2 regions of the Gordonia sp. 852002-50816_SCH5313054-c genome follow, and region 2 is predicted to be linked to the other one. Evidence: riboswitches for the same ligand, from Rfam matches in the RefSeq annotation. Region 2 holds a riboswitch; the other holds the start of a gene.
What was found. A riboswitch is a leader RNA that binds a small molecule or an ion and turns the genes downstream of it on or off. The one in region 2 is predicted to bind cyclic di-AMP.

Region 1 (9,560 bases), on a different contig from region 2:
TTGTGTACAGCAAGCTGCGCACGGCGCTCGGTGGGCAGTGCGAGCTCGCCATCTCCGGTGGCGCGCCGCTCGGTGCAATGCTCGGGCACTTCTTCAACGGAGTCGGTATCCCCGTCTACGAGGGATACGGACTGACCGAGACCACCGCGGCGTTCAGCGTGAACACCCCGGGTGAGATCAAGATCGGGACCGTCGGAAAGCCCGTGGCGGGCAACACCGTTCGCATCGGCGAGGACGGCGAGGTGCTGCTGAGCGGCGGCGTGGTCTTCCACGGCTATTGGAACAACCCGGACGCCACGGCACAGGCGCTCGAAGACGGCTGGTTCCACACCGGCGACCTCGGCAACATCGATTCCGAGGGCTTCATCACCATCACCGGCCGTAAGAAGGAACTGATCGTGACCGCCGGCGGCAAGAACGTCTCGCCGTCAGGTCTCGAGGACGTACTGCGCTCCGCCCCGCTGGTGTCACAGGCAGTCGTCGTCGGCGATCAGAAGCCGTTCATCTCGGCGCTCATCACCATCGACCCCGAGGCCTTCCCCGGTTGGAAGGAGCGGATGGGCCTCCCGTCCGACGCCGACGTCTCATCCCTCATCAACGACCCCAAGCTGCGCGCCGAAGTTCAAGCCGCCGTCGACGAGGCGAACAAGACAGTCTCGCACGCAGAGGCGATCAAGAAGTTCCGCATCCTGCCGTCCGACTTCTCCGAGGAGACCGGCGAGATGACTCCGACGCTGAAGGTCAAGCGCAACGTGGTCGTCGACAAATTCGCCGACGACATCGACGCGCTCTACACCAAGTAGAAGCGCACGCTTCTCGAGATCACGCGGCCCGAGATCACGCAGGCGCGCCTACAGCAGTTGCTGTAGGCGCGCTGCCATATGTCGCCACTGCCATCTGCCTTCGGCGACAACGCGCCCGTTGGCGCCCATCGCGGCAGACGCCGAACGATCGGTGAGCATCGCCAGTGCGGCCAACGCGATCGCCGGGACGTCGCGGCCGTCGACAACGGTGCCCGTCTCCCCCTCGACGACGGTTTCGGGCGCGCCACCGGAACGTCCCGCGATGACGGGCACACCCGTTGCCGACGCCTCGAGGTAGACGATTCCGAATCCCTCGACGTCGAGGCCGCCGCCGCGTGTGCGCGCAGGCATGGCGAAGACGTCGGCGATGTTGTGGTAGGCCGGAAGATCTTCTGCAGGAACAGAACCGGTGAAGATCACGTGATCGGCCACCCCCTCCTCGCGGGCGAGGCGGTGCAGTGTGTCGGCGTACGGTCCACCACCGACGATGACCAGCACCACGTCGGGCATCTCCTTGCGGATCAACGGCAGGGCACGGATGAGCATGTCCTGCCCCTTGCGTGGCACCAATCGCGACAGACACAGGATGGTGGGGGCGTCGCCGAGCCCCAACCGTGCGCGAAACTCTTCGCGGGCAACAGGATTGGGAGCGAAACGATCAGTGTCGACGCCGGGCGGGAGGTACTCGAGCGCGGCAGCGCGCCCGAAGGCCGAAGCGAAGCGATTCCGGGTGTACCTGCTCACGTAGGTGATCGCGTCGGTGTGATTTCCGATGTGGCGCAGCACTTGTCGGGCACCCGGCAGCATCGACCACCCCACCTCGTGGCCGTGGGTGCAGGCGATGACGCGCTGCGCGCCCGCCCTTCGCATCGCGGGTGCCATCACCGCGAGCGGCGCCGCGGCACCGAACCACACGGTCTCGATACCCTCGCTGCGGATGATCTCGGCGGCGCGACGCGCAACGAATGGCGTGGGCAACATCAGCGTCGTCCGATGCCGATGGACGCGATACGGTTGTCGCGCATCGAATTCCACGCTGCCCTTCCATCGGGGCGCGTAGACAACGATGTCTTCGGGCGGCAACCTGTCGACGAGATTCTGTAGATACGACTGAATCCCACCAGCCCGCGGCGGAAAGTCGTTGGTCACCAACAGGGTTCGACGCACGGACCGTACTCCTTATCCCGGAACCTGTTCCGCGAGCCATCTGCGCCAGTCGGCGATCAGACGGTTGCGATCGACACCGAGAGCAGTTGCGATCGCGTTGTCCTGCCTGCCGACATCTCCCGACGCCGCCACCCCGCGATAGAGGGCCTTCAGACGTGTTTCACCGTAGCGGTCGGCGACGTAGGCCGCGAGCGCCCACGCGGACTGGTATGCGAGAGTCGATTTCTCTGTCGCCACACCGAAATCCTGATCCGACGGCAGCGCGTCGGGACTCTGCCCGGCGCGCACCTGCGCGGCGAGATCCGGTGCGGCGTCGTCGAGGCGCACGTAGGTTCCCTTGCGGCCGACATACTCGGCAACACCCTCGGTGATCCACAGCGGCGCATCCTTCGCGGTCACCGAGCGCGCCGCGACGTGGGTGAGTTCGTGCCGCAGCACCACCGCAAGCGCGGGCGCGGGTAGGTCGTTGGCAGACGGAGCGAGGACGACGCGCTGACCGATCACCGTGTCACCCTCGACGCGATCGAACACGGTGGCCGCAGCGGCGGCAGAGGTATCGGTCGCCGAACTGTGCGCTATCGCGGAAAACTCGTCCGGTGTCGCGGTTGCGACCACGACGGCGCGTCGCGGCCACTCCGAACCCCAGAAGGCGGTGACGGCCGATACCGCCTGACGCAGCGAGCTTCGCGTCCGATCCACGGTGACGTCGGTTCCCGGATACGACACCACCGTCGACGGCCCTCCCCCGGTGAGTACGTCCGTGGCCTCGAGACCCGGCAGGTCCCAGAGCTGGGTTGCCGGGGCGTCGTCACCGAGAAGCGTTGCGTCGCCGACCAATTTCCACCCATCGCCGTATCGCGCCACCACAAGTTCGCGATCAAGCGCGACCGTCGGCTCGTCGACTCCCGGCGTATTGGCGCCGCCGAGCGCATACCGCAGCTGCACCGGCGCGACCCACGAGTCGGTGCTGCCCTGCGATTCGAGTCGAGCAGCAACCTCTTCGGGCACCTGGGTCTCGGCGCCCTGCGTCGACGCGAGTTGGTAGCCGAACTCCTTGAGCTTCAGTGTGGTTCCGCGCGCGGGCACAGCCGCGATCAGTGAGGACGGCGACGGCGAGGATGGCGACGGCGAGTTCGCCGACGGCGGCGGCGCTGCGGCCGAGGACGCGGTGGAGGTGCCCGTTCCGGAGAGATCCCGTCCGGACAGATTCTGGGCCGCGACGGTCAGGGAGTCGCGGAACGTCGGGGGCGTCGATGCGTCGAGGAGCGTGTCGAGGCGAGCGCGATCGCCATCCGTCACAGCGCGGGTGAGGTCGTCGAGGAGTTGCGCGACGCCCTCCGACCGCTCCTGCAGATAGACGTTGGGATTCGTGGTCGTCGTCGTGACAGACGACGAGGTCGCCTGCCGCGGTTGATCATCCGACGAGCAGGCCGACGCACCCACTGCGAGTGTCGCGGCAGCGAGAAGCACACATGCTACGCGCGCAGCCGAGGCCTCAGCGTGCACGCTGTCCGCGCATCAGGCGTATCGCCGCGCGGCCGCGAACGGCCCGGCCTGGTCGATCGGTACCACCTTGACGGGCACACCGAATGTCGACGCGTGGATCACGTAACCGTCGCCGACATACATGCCGACGTGATGGGCGTCCGGGTAGTAGATGATCAGGTCGCCGGGCTGCAGATTGCCGCGGTCGACAGCCGTTCCCGAGCCCATCTGCGCCTCGCTCGAGCGCGGAAGCGTCTTACCCGCCTGCTGGTAGGCCCACACCATCAGCCCGGAGCAGTCGAAGGAGTCGGGCCCGGTGGCACCCCAGACGTAGGGATCTCCGATGCGGGTCAGCGCAGCCTGCACGGCCGCGAGAGCGGCAGACGTACCCTTCGGCACGGCACGGGGGTCGAAATCGAATTTGGGGCCACGAAGGGCGCCGAGTTGCTTGCCGGTCATCGACTCGTACACGGCACGCACCTGAACCGCCTGGAGCTGCAGGTTGGCCTGCTTGGCCTGGAGGTCGCCGCGTACGCGCTCGGCGGCCGACACGGCGGTCGTCGCCTCCGCGGCGGTGCGATCGGCCTTCGCTTTCGCGGCGGCCATCTGGGCGCGAGCCTTCTTGAGGCCCTTGAGATCTGCCGACGCCTGGCGCGAGATCACCTCGAGGCCCGACATCTGGTCGAGCAACGACTGCGGTGAGTCGCTGACGAGCACCGCGTAGAGACGGTTGACCCGGGCACCCTTGTAGCTGGCGCGGACAATTGTGTCGACGCGCTTCTGGTACGAACCCAGCGTCTTCCGCGAGGTTTCGAGGCCCTTCTGGGCCTCGGTCGAGTCTTTACGGGCAGCGGTCACGATGCCGCGCTGCTTGTCGTACTCGATCTGGGCGTTGTGCATCGCTTCCGACGACTTCTCGGCGTCGGTGCTCAGCTTCTTGTACTGAGTGAGGAGTTGGTCGGGTGTGCGCGTCGGTTCCGCGCTCGACGGACCCGCTATCGCCATCGAGAAGACTTGTGCGACAGCGACGATCATCGCCGTCACGACAACGACGAATGCCGCTCGTGATCGATGCGCCATTGCCTGCGATCCCGCAACCACTTCTGTGTTCACTCCCCTCACCACATGCAGCGACCGGCCTCCACGTGGCAGACCGGTGCACCGCGCTCCACCCTAACGTGAGCGTTGCGGCGGCTACTGCCGGTCGGGGGGATCACGCGTCAACGCGTGATCCGCCCGCCGTCACGAACTCTGTCGATCTCGTCGCTCAGTAGCGACGGATACCGACCAAGCTCCAATTCTTCACGACGTCCTTCTTCACGGGGACGCCGTAGGTCGATGCGTGGATGAACTGTCCGTTGCCGATGTAGAGGCCAACGTGTCCGCCACCGTTGAACACCAGGATGTCGCCGGGCTTCGCGTTCGCCAGCGAGGCGACCGCGGTGCCACCGCCGAGCTGTCCGTAGCTGTCGCGCGGAATCGTCAGACCTGCCTGACGGAAGGCCCAACTGGTGAGGCCGGAGCAATCGAAGGCGTTGGGTCCGGAAGCACCGTACGAGTAGGGGGCGCCGATCTTGGTCTCAGCGGCGCGCACGGCCTTCTCGCCTGCGGTCTGCGTCGGGGCGAGCAGCGGAGCTCCGCCACGCGGCCGAAGTTGCTGTGGGATCTGGTTGTCGCTGATACCCGGAAGCGTGAACTTGCCGACGTTGGGGATCTCGACTGTGGCGTCGGGCGACTTCGCGACATCCTGCTTCTTGACGACCGGCGCCTTCTGCTGCTGGAACTGTGCCGGAATCTGCTTGGTGTCGACGCCGGGAAGTTCGAACGTGCCGACGTTGGGCACGGTGACCGGCGCGGCCAGAGCGGGACCAGCGACAGCGGCAAGCGAGCCGAACGTGATCGACCCGGCGATTACCGCCTTCTTTGCGACCTTGCCGCGGTCGGGCTGTTCCAAACGATGTTTGGCCACGAAGGGTGTTCTCCTTTGTTCTCCCTCTACCGCCGACCGGGTTAGCTGTCGGATTCGGGCCGGAAGAAATGGCCCTACGCGCATGCGATTCGAGTGCGAACACCCGGATCGAGAGCGCGATTCACCCCCATTCGGAAAGCTCCGAAAAAATGAGTGGTTCCCCGGTACGCCGAGACTCGTAGCCTCGGCGATTGAGCGGTGACCCCTGCGAACCTCTCCTGTTGGAGAGGGACGCTTCGCAAAGGTCTCGGAAAGGTTACGAAACCGGATGCGTGTCTGTCCACTAACCGACAAACAGCGTGTTCGACCTCCGCGCCCTAGCCAGCACGCAATGTCGGTGATTCGGACGACGAACTGGCCGCTTGAACTGCGCAGATGCTTGCTCTTGCAGATCGTGCATCGACGTTGGAGGCCATTGCAGCGCCCGTGAATGTATCTATGGCGGCGTGGATCTCGGCGTCGTTATCTCGGGTGCCGGTTGGCCACCCCCGTCGCCACCCGGCGCTGGCATCCTGGCTGTTCAGCGGGCCGAAAAGCACTGTCATCACACAGCCGTCGCAGGCGTGTTCACGACCGGGGCAGGTGCTGCAATCGATGTCCATGATGTGATCTCCGTCTCAGTGGTGTGAAATCCTCGGGATGCGCATGTCGTCGGGAGGCTTCCCCTCCTCCCGGCAGCAACGCGCACCACTGCCTCCTTCTCACCGCGAGACTAGGCACCCCCACCGACAAGTCCGGCCGACCGAGTCGCGGAGGCCCGGCACCAGAAACCAGTTGGCGACGAATCGCCACATTCGGAACACGCGCCTCACCAGCAACGAATCAGCGGTGTCGGTGGTTCGAACTATTGTTCGCGACGTGACATCCAGTGGCGATCAGCTCTCGTTCTCAGACCTCGCGAGCGCCGACCTCGAGAGCACTCTCGACGACGAGTTCTCTGATCGGTCCCTGTTCGACACCACGCTCGTCGTCGTCGACCTCGAGACAACCGGCGGCAGTGCCACCAACGACCGCATCACCGAGATCGGCGCGGTGAAGATTCGTGGCGGCGAGGTACTCGGCGAGTTCGCGACACTCGTCGATCCGGGACTCCCGATTCCACCGCAGATCGTCGCGCTCACCGGGATCACCGAGGCGATGGTCTACGACGCGCCACGCATCGACGAGGTCTTGCCGTCGTTCATCGAGTTCGCGCGCGGATCGATTCTCGTCGCCCACAACGCCCGGTTCGACATGTCGTTCCTGCGGCAGAACGCGCTGCGCCTACACCTGCAGTGGCCGTTCAGTGCAACGCTGTGCACGGTCACCATGGCAAGACGCATCCTCGGACGCGACGAGGCGCCGACGGTGCGCCTGTCGGCTCTGGCCGATCTGTTCGACGTCACCGTCCGCCCGACGCACCGCGCTCTCGACGATGCCCGCGCGACCGTCGAGGTCTTTCACCACCTTCTCGAACGCGTCGGGAATCAGGGCGTACAGAGCTATCGCGAACTCACCCGCTACCTGCCACGTACCGATCCGCGGCTGCGCGCAAAGCGGCACCTGGCCGACCGAATCCCCGCGCGTCCCGGCGTCTACCTGTTCCGCGGCCCCAGCGACGAGGTCCTCTACGTCGGCACGGCATCGGATCTGCGTCGACGCGTGAGGTCCTATTTCTCCGGAGCCGATCCCCGACGCAGGATCGGCGAGATGGTGATGCTCGCCGAACGCGTCGATCACGTCGAATGCGCGCACGCACTCGAGGCGGGAGTTCGCGAGCTCCGATTGCTCGCTGCGCACGCCCCGGCGTACAACCGACGCTCGACGCAACCCCACCGCGGCTGGTGGGTGACCCTGAGCAACGAACGGTTCGCCCGTCTGCGTGTGGCCCGCACGCCGGGAGAAATAAGCATCGGGCCGATCGGTAAGCGCACCACGGCGACCGCGATCGCCGACCTCATCGCACACGCCGCAGGACTGCGAACCTGTACGACCCGCCTCGGCGCGACCGCCACCCATCATTGGTGTCGCCTCCCAGACGACGGCGGTCGGGTCGTCGGCGGATGTGCTGCCGCCTCGACACGCCCTCAGACACTTCCCGACTACCTGCCATCGGTCACGTCCGTCGTCGATCTGATACTCGGACGATCCGACACGATCCTGGAGCGGCTCTCGCAGCGACTCGACGTCGTCGCCGGTGCCCAGATGTACGAGACCGCCGCGCGCCACCGCGACCGGATGGCCGCAACCATCGATCAACTCGCTCGGTGTCAGCGTCTGAGTTCCCTCTGCGCGATAGCCGAGCTGGTGGTCGCACGCTCGGACGGGGCCGGCGGGTGGGAGTTGGCGGTCATTCGGCACGGACGGCTCGCTGCGGCGGGAACAGCGCCACGCGGACACGCGCCGATGCCGGTGGTCGCAGCGCTGGTCGCGGCGGCCGAGACAGTGCTGCCAGACGACACCCCACTTCGGGGCGCCTCCCCGGAAGAGGCAGGTCTGCTCTACCGCTGGGTGTCCGACCCCGGCACCCGCATCGTCGACTCCAGCGACGCGCTTGCCACACCCGTCGGTTCGGCGCAGCGTTGGCTGGAGTGGTCACAGACCGCCCACGATGCGCGTGACATCCGCACGCCGCGTCACCGGTCACGCCCGCGCGCCGATGATGGCCGACTACGCTTGCCCGCATGATCACCGCCATCGTCCTGATCGACGCCGACGTCCACCAGATCCCCGAAACGGCACAGGCCGTGGCCGATATCCCGGGCGTCGAAGAGGTCTACTCGTGTGCGGGCGATGTCGACCTGATCGCGAAGATCCGCGTACGCGACCACGAGCAGATCGCCGAGGTGGTCACCGGCAAGATCAATCGGCTGCCGGGAGTACGGCACAGCGCGACACACATCGCGTTCCGCAGCTATTCGTCGAGCGCCGTCGAGGGTGGTTTCTCCATCGGCGAGGAGTGATCCTCGCCCGGCAACCGGCCTACTTGTTGGCGAGCTCGCCGCTGACCTGGGCCCACCGGTCGAGCAGCCGCGCGGCTGCGCCCGAATCGATCGACTCCGCGGCGCGCTCGGTCGCCGCCGCGAACGCCGCGGTGAGTCCCGCGTTGTCGGTCGCGGACGTCTGCTCGTTGGCGACGAGTGCACCCGCAGCGTTGAGGAGCACAGCATCGCGCACGGGGCCGGACATTCCCGACAGCAGTTCCCGCGCGATGGCGGCGTTCACCGTCGCATCTCCGCCCTGCAGCGCCGATAGGTCGACGTAGTCGATTCCCAGATCACGCGGATCGATCGTCAATTCGGTGACGGTGCCGTCGACCACCTGCCACACAGACGACGTCGTGGTCGTCGTGAGTTCGTCCAGACCATCATCGCCGCGCACCACAAGGACAGAACTACCCCGCTCGGCAAAGGCACGCGCGAGAACAGGCGCGAGATCGCCGAACGCGCACCCGATCAATCCCGCGCGTGGGTTCGCCGGGTTCGTCAGCGGGCCGAGCACATTGAACACCGTCGGGATGCCGATCTGCTGCCGTGCGGGAGCGGTGAACCGGAACGCAGGGTGAAACACCGGGGCGAAGCAGAATCCGATGCCGATCTGGTCGATACACGCGGCGACCTCCGCGGCACCGAGCGAGATCGTCACGCCAAGGGCCTCCAACACGTCGGCACCGCCACTCTTCGACGACGCAGCCCTATTGCCATGCTTGACCACGGGCACGCCGGCCGCGGCGACGACGATCGACGTCATCGTCGAGATGTTCACGGTGTGCGAGCGGTCGCCTCCCGTTCCGACGATGTCGATCGCCGCACGGTCGGTGTCGACGAGGGTGGCGTGGTCGAGCATCGCCTGCGACAGGCCTGCGAGTTCGGCAGGCGCTGCGCCCTTCATCTTCACGCCGACGCCGAATGCGGCGATCTGCGCCGACGTCGCGCTGTCGGTCATGACCTCGTCCATCGCCCATCGCGCCTGGTCGACGGTCAGGTCGATTCCGTCGGTGACGGATCCGAGGATCTGCGGCCAGGTGTAGCTCTGCTCGCTGCTCACCCCATGCACCTTAGTTGACCTGCGCACACGATCTGCTCGCGGTCGTACCGCACGATGTGCCATGCGCGCGCGGCGCGGTGATCAATGCGCGCGCGGCGCGGTGATTCATC
Region 2 (9,560 bases):
TGTGATGATTCTGGCGGGCAGCCCGAGCTCGATGTCGGTCGCCGTCGGCGCGTACAGCACTCCCCGCACCGGACGAGCGGCCACAGCTGCATCGGACTGCGGTGCGAGCCAACGGTTCACAACTCCGTCGCGCGTGTGTGTCACCTCGAGCCACGAGGCGTACACCCGCTCGGCACCGTCGGCGTCGACGAACACGCGCAGCCGTCGAGCACTACTGTCTGGGCCAAGCTGCGCGCCGTCTTCCTCTGCAGCGTCGAACTCCGTCCGCTCTATCCGAAAACTCCTGTCCGGCAGCGTGATCGACTCAACGGCCTCGAGCGAGAGCAGTAGATCGGGCGCCTGCGCCGCGATGTCGGAAAGCAGCGCTTGCGCGTCGACGTCCGGCGTCAACCCCAGCAGGACGTCGGTGTCGAAGTCGGCAGCGGGCGCAGTGTCGACGGGCCACGCCAGGCGCAGCAACGGAACCGACGCGTCGTCGCGCAGCGAAATGCCCGAATTCCGCACCGCGGCAACGGTATCGGCACGGTCAAAGCGGATGGAGCCCGTCGTCGAGCGGATCTCGACGTGGTCGGCGACGGTGGCGGTGGCCGTGAAGCCGACACCGTAGCGGCCGATCACACCTGCGGCGGTGTCGTCGGATTTCGCCGATGCCCGCAGCGCAACAAGCGAACGCACGCCATCTGCGCTCAGCGGAGCACCAGTGTTGGCGACGTGCAGTTCGCGGTCGTCGAGCCAGACGGCTATGCGCGCAGGCGATTTCGAGACGGCTGCCGCGTCTGCGGCGTTGACTGCGAGCTCGGTGAACAGTCGGTCGCGGTAGCCGACGGTGACCAGGTCGTCCTCGGCGTTGCTGTCTTCGACCAGCCGGGTCGGCGACGAGCGCCAGGCATCGAGGGTGGCTGCGCGCAGGCGCCCCGTCCCGAACGGGTCGTCGTTGTCGCGCCGGTCGGTCGTCAGGGTCGGCCGTTCTCAGACGATCTCGAGCACGCCGTCGTCGAATGCCTCGTACGCGGGCGATCCCTCGCCCCGATGCGGCTCGACGTCGGAGTGTGCGCCGCAGCCGTACTCGGCCGACACCACGCGGCCGTCTGCGGCGAGTTCGTTGGCGCACGCGCCGAACGCAGCCCGCAGCGCGCCGGAGAGGGGAATGTAGAAGCCGCAGGTCCCGCACGAGAACGGTGCGGCCTGAGCCATTTCCGACTCGGGACCGAAGTCGCCGTCGTACCAGCGTTGCGCGGCGTCGTCACGTCCCTCGCGGCTGAGTACGCGTCGTCGGCCGAGTCCGAGTTCGCCCGCCACCTGCGCGACGTCGTCGTCATCGGCGAGGAACTCGTCGCCGGTGTCGATCTGGTTGGGCACCAGGCGCGGGTCGTCGTCCTCGGCGGCGAGCACATCGCCGGGATGCAGATCGCCCGACTCGACGCGCTGCGACCACGGCAGCCAGTCGGGCGCGAGCAGCGCACCGTCGGCGGGTAGGAGCGCGGTCTCGCTGATCGTCACCTCGTCGCTGTTCGGGGAGCCCGCGACGACGACACACCACTGCCACCCCTGGTAGCCGGGGATGTCGGAGTCGAAGTAGTGGGCGACGGCCCACTCCCCCTCCGCGATGGCGGCGCGGTGGTCGCCCGGATGCTCCCCGTCGGCTTCGAGCGCTGAGCGAGCCGACTCGACGGCGTCGAGCAGGAGCTGGTTTCCGGTCACTGCGATCACTGTTCCAGTGTGCAATATCGACGCCGCGCCAGGCCAACCGCCCACCTCGACGCGCTGTGGCGCCCCACACGATCGACGGTTGCGCCACACAGTCACACCGATGAGGAACAATTGATCGGGTGATCCGATGGAGGCGGGCCGACGGGGGCCGATCGAACGACGACCCCCCGACAACGCCAGTACCCGAGAGCGAGACCTCGCGCATCGACGAGTACAGCCGACGACGCCCAGCGGCCCACCCGGGCAGCGCGAACTATCCCGCGGGCGACGGTCGGCAACGCGGTCGTGCCCACGCATCCGTCGGCGAGGCCTACCTGCCGCCCCGTACGCACAATCCGCACCTGCCTCCCCTCGACGAGTCGCCGACCGTCGGCGCCACGCGCGCGATGCCCGACGACTCCGCGTCCGCTGCGTCGGCCAAGGGTCCGAAGAAGATCACGGTCATGCGCGTGGCCGCGATGCGCGGACGCGAACTGACCGGGCGCGGCGTCGACAAGATCTATCAGGCCGCGACGGCCGACGGCGCCGACAAGTCGGGGCTGACGGCGCTGACCCTGCCGGTGATCGCCAACTTCGCGGTCGACGCCGCGATGGCCGTCGCACTGGCCAACACGCTGTTCTTCGCGGCCGCGACCGGCGAGTCGAAGACGAACGTCGCGCTGTATCTGGCGCTGACGATCGCTCCCTTCGCGCTGATCGCCCCGGTGATCGGGCCCATGCTCGACCGTCTCCAACACGGTCGACGCATCGCGATGGCCACGACGTTCGGCCTGCGTACCGTGCTCGCGCTGCTCATCATCAGCAACGTCGCCTGGAACCCCGCCACGCAGCAACTGCAGTACGACCCTTGGGTGCTCTACCCGTGCGCACTGGGTTTGCTGGTGCTCTCCAAATCGTTCGGGGTGCTGAAGTCGGCGGTGACGCCACGTGTGGTGCCACCGAGCATCGACCTTCCGCGCGTCAACTCCCGACTCACGACGTTCGGGCTGATCGGCGGGACGATCATCGGTGGTGCGGTCGCCGCGCTGTTCGAGGTGGTGCTGGCCAGAGCGCTTCCGATCCATATCCCGGGTGCGATGGTGTGGCTGGCGATCATCTCGGTGGTCGGCGCCTACCTGTGCCTGCGCATTCCGTCGTGGGTCGAGGTCACCGAGGGCGAGGTGCCGACCAGCCTGACCTACCACGAGCCGCATCAACCCGAGGCCGGGTCGGGTTCGGGGCGCACCTCTCGCGCAAGGCGCGGAGCACGCGAGATCGCCAAGACCATGCGGCAGCCGCTGGGCCGGACCGTCGTCGCTGGTCTGTGGGGCAACGGGACGATCCGCATCCTCACCGGCTTCATGACGCTCTACATCGCGTTCTACGCCAAGTCGCAGGGCTCGCACAGCGGGTGGATGCAACTCGCCCTGCTCGGCGCGGTCGGCGCGGCAGCCGGGGTCGGCAACGCGATCGGCAACGGGGTCGGGACTCGGCTGGAGCTGAAGAATCCCCCGAAGGTGATCGTGTGGGCGACCGCCGCCTGCTTCGTCGTCGCAGTGCTCGCCGCGATCTTCGGCAACGTCCTGCTCGCGGTGGTCGCCGGCTTCGTCGCATCCGGGACCAGCGCGATCGGCAAGGTGTGCCTCGATTCATCGATCCAGGACGACCTTCCCGAACGTTCCCGAGCATCCGCCTTCGGCCGCTCAGAGACCGTCTTACAGCTGTGCTGGGTATTCGGCGCCGCGCTGGGCGTGCTGCTTCCGCCGAAGCTGTGGATCGGGTTCACCGTCGTCGCCGTGCTCCTCGGCCTCGGGTTGGCGCAGACCGTGATGACCACTCGCGGGTCGACGCTGGTTCCCGGCTTCGGAGGCCACCGTCCCGACCAGGCGGCTCCGACCGTCTCGTTCGCCGCCGCCGACACCACGCGATTCACCCACCCGACCGAGCGGGCTTTCCGCGCTGGTGAGCGACCCGAAACAGCCCACCCGAGACCATCGGAAGCGCCCACCCGGCCGCAGCCGAGCAGACCGCCACACGGACCTGTCCACCCGAGCGGTCACGGCACAGGCCATCATTGAACCGTGCAATTCAACAGCGGTGAGAAGAAGGCAGTCGCGATCATCGCGATCGTGGCGGTGGTGTTCACGGGCGTGGTCGGCGGCATCGTGAGCGCTCTGGTCGTCGGCAAGCATCATGACGAGCGCGGATATCTGCACGTCGCAATCGACGACCAACTCATCACCGTGAAGCCGACTGAATGGTGCGACGTACTGATGCAGAACTGCACAGCCGACCAGGACCAGGCGCTGCGCGGCCAACACGCTCCGTTGCCCATCGGGCAGAGCGCCATGCTGTCGGTGTCGGAGAACATTTCCGACCACCCGTGGCTGCTCTACCTGCTCTACGCCGACCGCAACGGAGTGATCATCAACCCCGACCCGACGCCCGAGTACAAGACGAGCGGATCGGCCTTCACCCTCGAACTGCCGTCACGGCCCGATCGGGTGCTCGTCAACATCGAGGTGCAGCCGCTGTCTGCGGTCGTCGTCGACGGCCAGTTCCAGGTTGCGCGCGGGGTGCTCGCACTGAACACCACCCCGGACGGATTTCGCGTCAAGCAGCCGTCGCCGCAGAACCCGAGCGCGCCAAGCGAGCGTGTCGAGGAACCGTCGGCAACGGGATAGCGGGTCGGGTCAGGCGTCGAGTTCGCGGGCGACGGCCCGCACGACCTCAGAAATGCGCTGCGCCGTCTTGCGATCCGGGTAGCGCCCCTTGCGCAGGTCGGGCTGCACCTTGCCCTCGAGCAGCGTGATGAGGTCGGCGACCATGCCGTGCAACTCGTCGGGGCTGTGCCGCTTGGCCTGCTGTTCCTTGCGCGCGGCCCCGCGGGTGTTCTTCGCGACGCTCGGGGCGGGTTCGAGCACGGTCACGGTCAGTGCCTGCGGCCCACGACGACCGGCAGCCATGCCGAATTCGACGCGCTGGCCTGGCTTGAGAGCCTCGACGCCTTCGGGCAGCGCGGACGAGCGGACATAGACGTCCTCCCCGCTCTCCTGAGCAAGAAAGCCGAAGCCCTTCTCCGCGTCGTACCACTTCACCTTGCCGGTCGGCACTGTGCTCACCCTCATCTTCGCTCGGTCTCACCACCGCGGTCATCTACCGCAGCGGGTCTTGCCGTAACAACTGGCTTCTCGTTCACAACAGTTGCCCTGTCACAGCAAAAGACGCCCAACCCACGACAATCAGATGAGCAGGGCGCCTGGTTACCCACCATTCTAGCCAATGGCCTGCTGCACAGTCACCTCACATTCGGTCCGGAGCAGCGACTCTCGAATGTGTTCTACCGTTGAGGTATGCAGAAGAAATCGTCCACGGCTCTTCTCGTCCTCGCGGGGATCGTGTTCGGCGTCGGAATTGTCGCGCTGATCGCGCTGTTCGTGATGCCTGCCGTCGATGATGGCGGTACCGCTCCCACATGGGTCTACCTGCTGGCGATGTGCACTCCGATCGGTTTCCTCCTCGGCATCGTCTACGCGCTCCGCTCCGGGCGGCGCGTGAAATGACGAGTCAGGGCGACGCGAGCCGCAGTGCGTTCGGTGCTCTGTCGCCGGTGTCCGAGCCCGGCGCACTCAAGCGTGCATACAGCTGCTTTCCCACCGGAGTTGTCGCGGTGTGTTGCCTCGGCACCGCCGACGCCCCGCTCGGCATGGCGGCGTCGGCGTTCACGACAGTCTCACTCGACCCCCCACTGGTCTCGGTCTGCGTACAGAACACCTCGACGACGTGGCCGCGGCTGCGCGAGGCACCCGCGCTCGGCGTGAGCGTGTTCTCGCACACGCAGTCGGCGCTGTGTCGTCAACTCGCCGGGCCCGCTGAACATCGATTCGACGGCACCACCCCGCGGGCCACAGACGACGGCGCGCTGTTTTTGCCCGACTCCGCGGCGCAACTGTCCTGCCACATTCACAGCGAGGTACCCGCGGGCGATCACACCGTCGTGTTGCTGCAGATAGACGCACTCGACTGCGATCCGGACGTCGAACCGCTCGTCTTTCACGCCAGCACGTTCCGTGCGCTCGAAGCACGCCCGCGACTGCAACCGACGACGACCGGGCCGACATGAGCATCATCGACCTCGGACTTCCGATCACCCCGCGCTCCGTACGCGACGACGACGCGCCGTCGTCGGGGCCATTGATCGACACGTTCGGTCGCGTTGCCTCTGATCTGCGGGTATCGGTGACCGACCGCTGCAATCTGCGGTGTACCTACTGCATGCCTGCCGAAGGTCTGGACTGGTTGCCGTCCGAGGATCTGTTGACCACCGACGAGTTCGTGCGGGTGCTCACCGTCGCCGTGCGCGACCTCGGTATCCGACGCATCCGCTTCACCGGCGGCGAACCGCTGCTGCGCCGCGACCTCGAGGAATTGATCGCCGCGGCGTCGAACATGCCCGAAGCGCCGGAACTCGCTCTGACCACCAACGGTCTGGGGCTGCGACACCGCGCACAGGCACTCGCCGACGCAGGCCTGCACCGCATCAACGTCTCACTCGACACCATCGACCCCGCCCGCTTCGCGCAGATCACTCGCCGTGACCGGCTCTCGAACGTGCTTGACGGGCTCGCCGCAGCCCGCGACGCGGGACTCCAGCCGGTCAAGGTCAACGCGGTCGTGCCGAACCGTGACGACCTCGCGGGCCTACCGGACCTGCTGCGGTTCTGCCTCGGCGAGGGCTACCAGCTGCGCATCATCGAACAGATGCCGCTCGACGCCGATCACCGGTGGGACCGCGGCGCGATGGTCACGGCGGACGAGATCCTCACGACGCTGCGTCGGACCTTCGAACTCGACCCCGATCCCCGCCCGCGCGGCGGGGCACCGGCGGCCACGTGGCTCGTGCGGGGGCACACCGACCCGACGGGACAGACAGCCCGCGTCGGGGTGATCGCGTCGGTGACGCGGCCATTCTGCGGCGACTGCGACCGCACCCGACTGACCGCCGACGGCGCCCTGCGCAACTGCTTGTTCGCCGACGCCGAGACGTCACTGATGCCCGCGCTGCGCGGTGGGCTCAGCGAAACCGCCCTCGACGCCGAGATCGCGCGACGCTGGCGGGGTGACATGTGGCACAAGGCTGCGGGACATGCGGTGAACACCACGGACTTTCGTCAACCCGACCGCCCGATGTCGGCCATCGGAGGGTGAGCGACTCGATGACGCTGACCGTTCGGTTCTTCGCGGCCGCACGTGCCGCCGCGGGCACCGATCTGACCGAGATCGACGTGCCGGCCGACGCGACGCTCGGCGACCTCGAACGCGCCCTGGTTGTCGACCACCCCGACCTCACGCGCGTGCTCGCCCGGTGCTCATATCTGCGGGACGCGATCGCCGTCTGCGACCGCACGACGCCTCTCGGCGACTGCGAGACGATCGACGTTCTACCGCCATTTGCCGGCGGCTGAGGCGTCCGAGGCCATGTGACCTTAGTCACATAACGAGCCGATAACGGGATGGACACGAACCGACCATCGTCGGGTTGAGCAGCGATGACGACGGAATTGGGTCCAAAGTCCCACGCGCAGCCCAAAAAACAACTTGCGGACGAGGGTGATTCAGCGGCGCATCCGTCGTACTGTACGAACAGTCTCCTCCAGGGAGATCACAGGACAGCCAAAAGAACACAACATTCGACCGGGCGCGCCAAGCCTCGTTCCCCCGATCGAATGACGAACAACAAACTCAGGAACGAGGACGGGGGACCCAACATCTCCGACGGAGATACGGACATCCAGACCCGGATGCCCTTGGGGTTAAGTCCACCGGCCGCCACGGCGACCACGGACCGAGCAACCTCTCGTTCGAACCCGACAGCTGACTTCGTAGGCGCGTGGAGAGAGGAAAGAAAACTCATGGCCGGACGTCATCGCAAGTCGACGACCAACACGACCACCAAGACCTTCGCGAAGGTCGCCCTCACCGGCGCAGTGCTCGGCGGCGGAGCCGCTCTGCTCGGCACCGGTTCAGCGCACGCAGCCTCCGACTCCGAGTGGGACCAGGTCGCACAGTGCGAGTCCGGCGGCAACTGGGCCATCAACACCGGAAACGGCTACCAGGGCGGACTGCAGTTCAGCCCGAGCACCTGGGCGGGCCACGGTGGCACCGCATACGCACCGAGCGCCGATCAGGCCTCCAAGGAGCAGCAGATCGCCGTTGCAGAGCGCGTGCTGGCATCGCAGGGCAAGGGCGCATGGCCGGTGTGTGGCACCGGACTGTCGGGCTCGACCCCGCGCACCGCTCCCACCGACTCGCCCAAGCCGCTGCAGGCCCCCAAGCCTGAGGTGAAGCCCGAGGCGCAGCCGCAGACCCCGCTGGAGAAGACTCCCGAGGCCAAGAGCACCGATGACGTCAAGGGCCAGGTCGACGGCGCGCTCGACGCCGCCAACGTCAGCCCCGAGGTCAAGAACCTCTGGAAGGCAGCCAAGGACAGCGGCTACCAGCTCACCCCGGACCAGCTGAAGATCTACAACCAGAACAAGGGCCTGATCCCGCTCCCCTGAGCGATCTCGCCCGAGTCCCGGCTGCACTGACCGCCGGACCCCGAGACGAAGGGCCCCGCACGACGCCATAACGGCCGTGCGGGGTCCTTTTCCAATCTCTAGGCGGAGCCGACTTCCAATCTCTAGGCCGAGCCGACCCATTCGTCGGAACCGTCGGCGAACACCTGGTGCTTCCACACGGGCAGGCGGGCCTTGACCTCGTCGACGAGGCGCGCGCACAGCTCGAATGCGGGCGCCCGATGGTCGGCCGCCACGGCGACGACGAAAGCCACGTCGCCGACGTCGAGTTCGCCCACGCGATGCGACACGGCCACCGCGCGAACTCCCGCGACCGACGCCGACACCTCGTCGACCACCTCGGCGAGCACCTCGGGTGCGCTCGGATGCGACGAGTACGACAGCTTGGTTACCGCCGACGCGTGATCTCCGTCGTGATTGCGCACTGCGCCCGCGAACCCGACGACCGCGCCGGCCGAGCCTGCAGCGGCGTCGGTGACGAGTTGTTCGTGAGATGGAAGGTCGATGGGGTCGGCGGCGAGAGCGGCCTTCACGACTCGCACGGTCATTCGTCGCTCCGCGGGTGATCGCCACCGCGGAGCTGGTCGAGCGCGTGGTCGAGGACGCCGTCGAGTACGTCGAGACCGTCGCGGACTCCGCCGGTCGACCCCGGCAGGTTGATGACGAGCGTGCGGCCGGCCACGCCTGCGACACCGCGCGAGAGGATCGCCGTGGGCACCGTCGGAAGTCCCGAGCTGCGAATCGCGTCGGCAAGACCCGGGATCTCGACGTCGAGCAATGCTCGCGTCTCCTCCGGGGTGCGGTCGGTGGGGGTGAGACCCGTTCCGCCCGTGGTGATCACGAGCGCGTCGGAGGCGTAGATCCCGGCGCGGATCGCGTCGCCGACCGGTGCGCCATCTGCGACGACGTCGACCTCGTCGACGACGAATCCGCGGGCGGTGAGCCACTCCGCGATGATCGGGCCGCTGCGGTCGACGTAGAGGCCGCGGCTTGCGCGTGTCGACGCCACGACGACGCGGGCCACGAGCTTCTCGTCAGTCATTTTTCTCGTCTGTCGCTCGGGCGCGAGTCCAGGTTCCCGACCGGCCGCCCGACTTCTCGAGAAGTCGGATCTCCCCCGTGCTGGCGCGTCGATCGACGGCCTTGGTCATGTCGTGCAGGGTCAGTCCTGCGATTGCGACCGCCGTGAGCGCTTCCATCTCGACGCCGGTCTTCCCGGCTGTCTCGACGGTGGCCACGATGTCGATGTGATCGTCGGCGACGGTGAAGTCGACGTCGACCGCCGACAGCGCC

Region 1: it holds a riboswitch for cyclic di-AMP, as region 2 does, so the genes downstream of both, A5788_RS02230 (C40 family peptidase) here and A5788_RS19205 (transglycosylase family protein) in region 2, are expected to answer to the same signal.

What each region holds. Positions count from the first base shown of each region.
Region 1 is NZ_LZTE01000022.1:110,951-120,510, forward strand. Features, by position in the region: gene A5788_RS02210 (AMP-dependent synthetase/ligase) at 1-803, shown strand, start outside; gene A5788_RS02215 (glycosyltransferase family 4 protein) at 852-1,970, opposite strand; gene A5788_RS02220 (peptidase MA family metallohydrolase) at 1,983-3,476, opposite strand; gene A5788_RS02225 (C40 family peptidase) at 3,489-4,568, opposite strand; gene A5788_RS02230 (C40 family peptidase) at 4,723-5,424, opposite strand; cyclic di-AMP (ydaO/yuaA leader) riboswitch at 5,440-5,624, opposite strand; gene A5788_RS02235 (DEDD exonuclease domain-containing protein) at 6,283-8,091, shown strand; gene A5788_RS02240 (Lrp/AsnC family transcriptional regulator) at 8,088-8,366, shown strand; gene trpD (anthranilate phosphoribosyltransferase) at 8,386-9,450, opposite strand; gene A5788_RS02250 (hypothetical protein) at 9,556-9,560, opposite strand, start outside.
Region 2 is NZ_LZTE01000075.1:41,246-50,805, forward strand. Features, by position in the region: gene A5788_RS19160 (sacsin N-terminal ATP-binding-like domain-containing protein) at 1-957, opposite strand, end outside; gene A5788_RS19165 (DUF3027 domain-containing protein) at 970-1,710, opposite strand; gene A5788_RS19170 (MFS transporter) at 1,830-3,767, shown strand; gene A5788_RS19175 (DUF2771 family protein) at 3,771-4,373, shown strand; gene A5788_RS24460 (cold-shock protein) at 4,383-4,802, opposite strand; gene A5788_RS19185 (hypothetical protein) at 5,043-5,252, shown strand; gene A5788_RS19190 (flavin reductase family protein) at 5,249-5,812, shown strand; gene moaA (GTP 3',8-cyclase MoaA) at 5,809-6,897, shown strand; gene A5788_RS19200 (MoaD/ThiS family protein) at 6,906-7,154, shown strand; cyclic di-AMP (ydaO/yuaA leader) riboswitch at 7,414-7,594, shown strand; gene A5788_RS19205 (transglycosylase family protein) at 7,602-8,249, shown strand; gene A5788_RS19210 (molybdenum cofactor biosynthesis protein MoaE) at 8,372-8,815, opposite strand; gene A5788_RS19215 (MogA/MoaB family molybdenum cofactor biosynthesis protein) at 8,812-9,309, opposite strand; gene moaC (cyclic pyranopterin monophosphate synthase MoaC) at 9,302-9,560, opposite strand, start outside.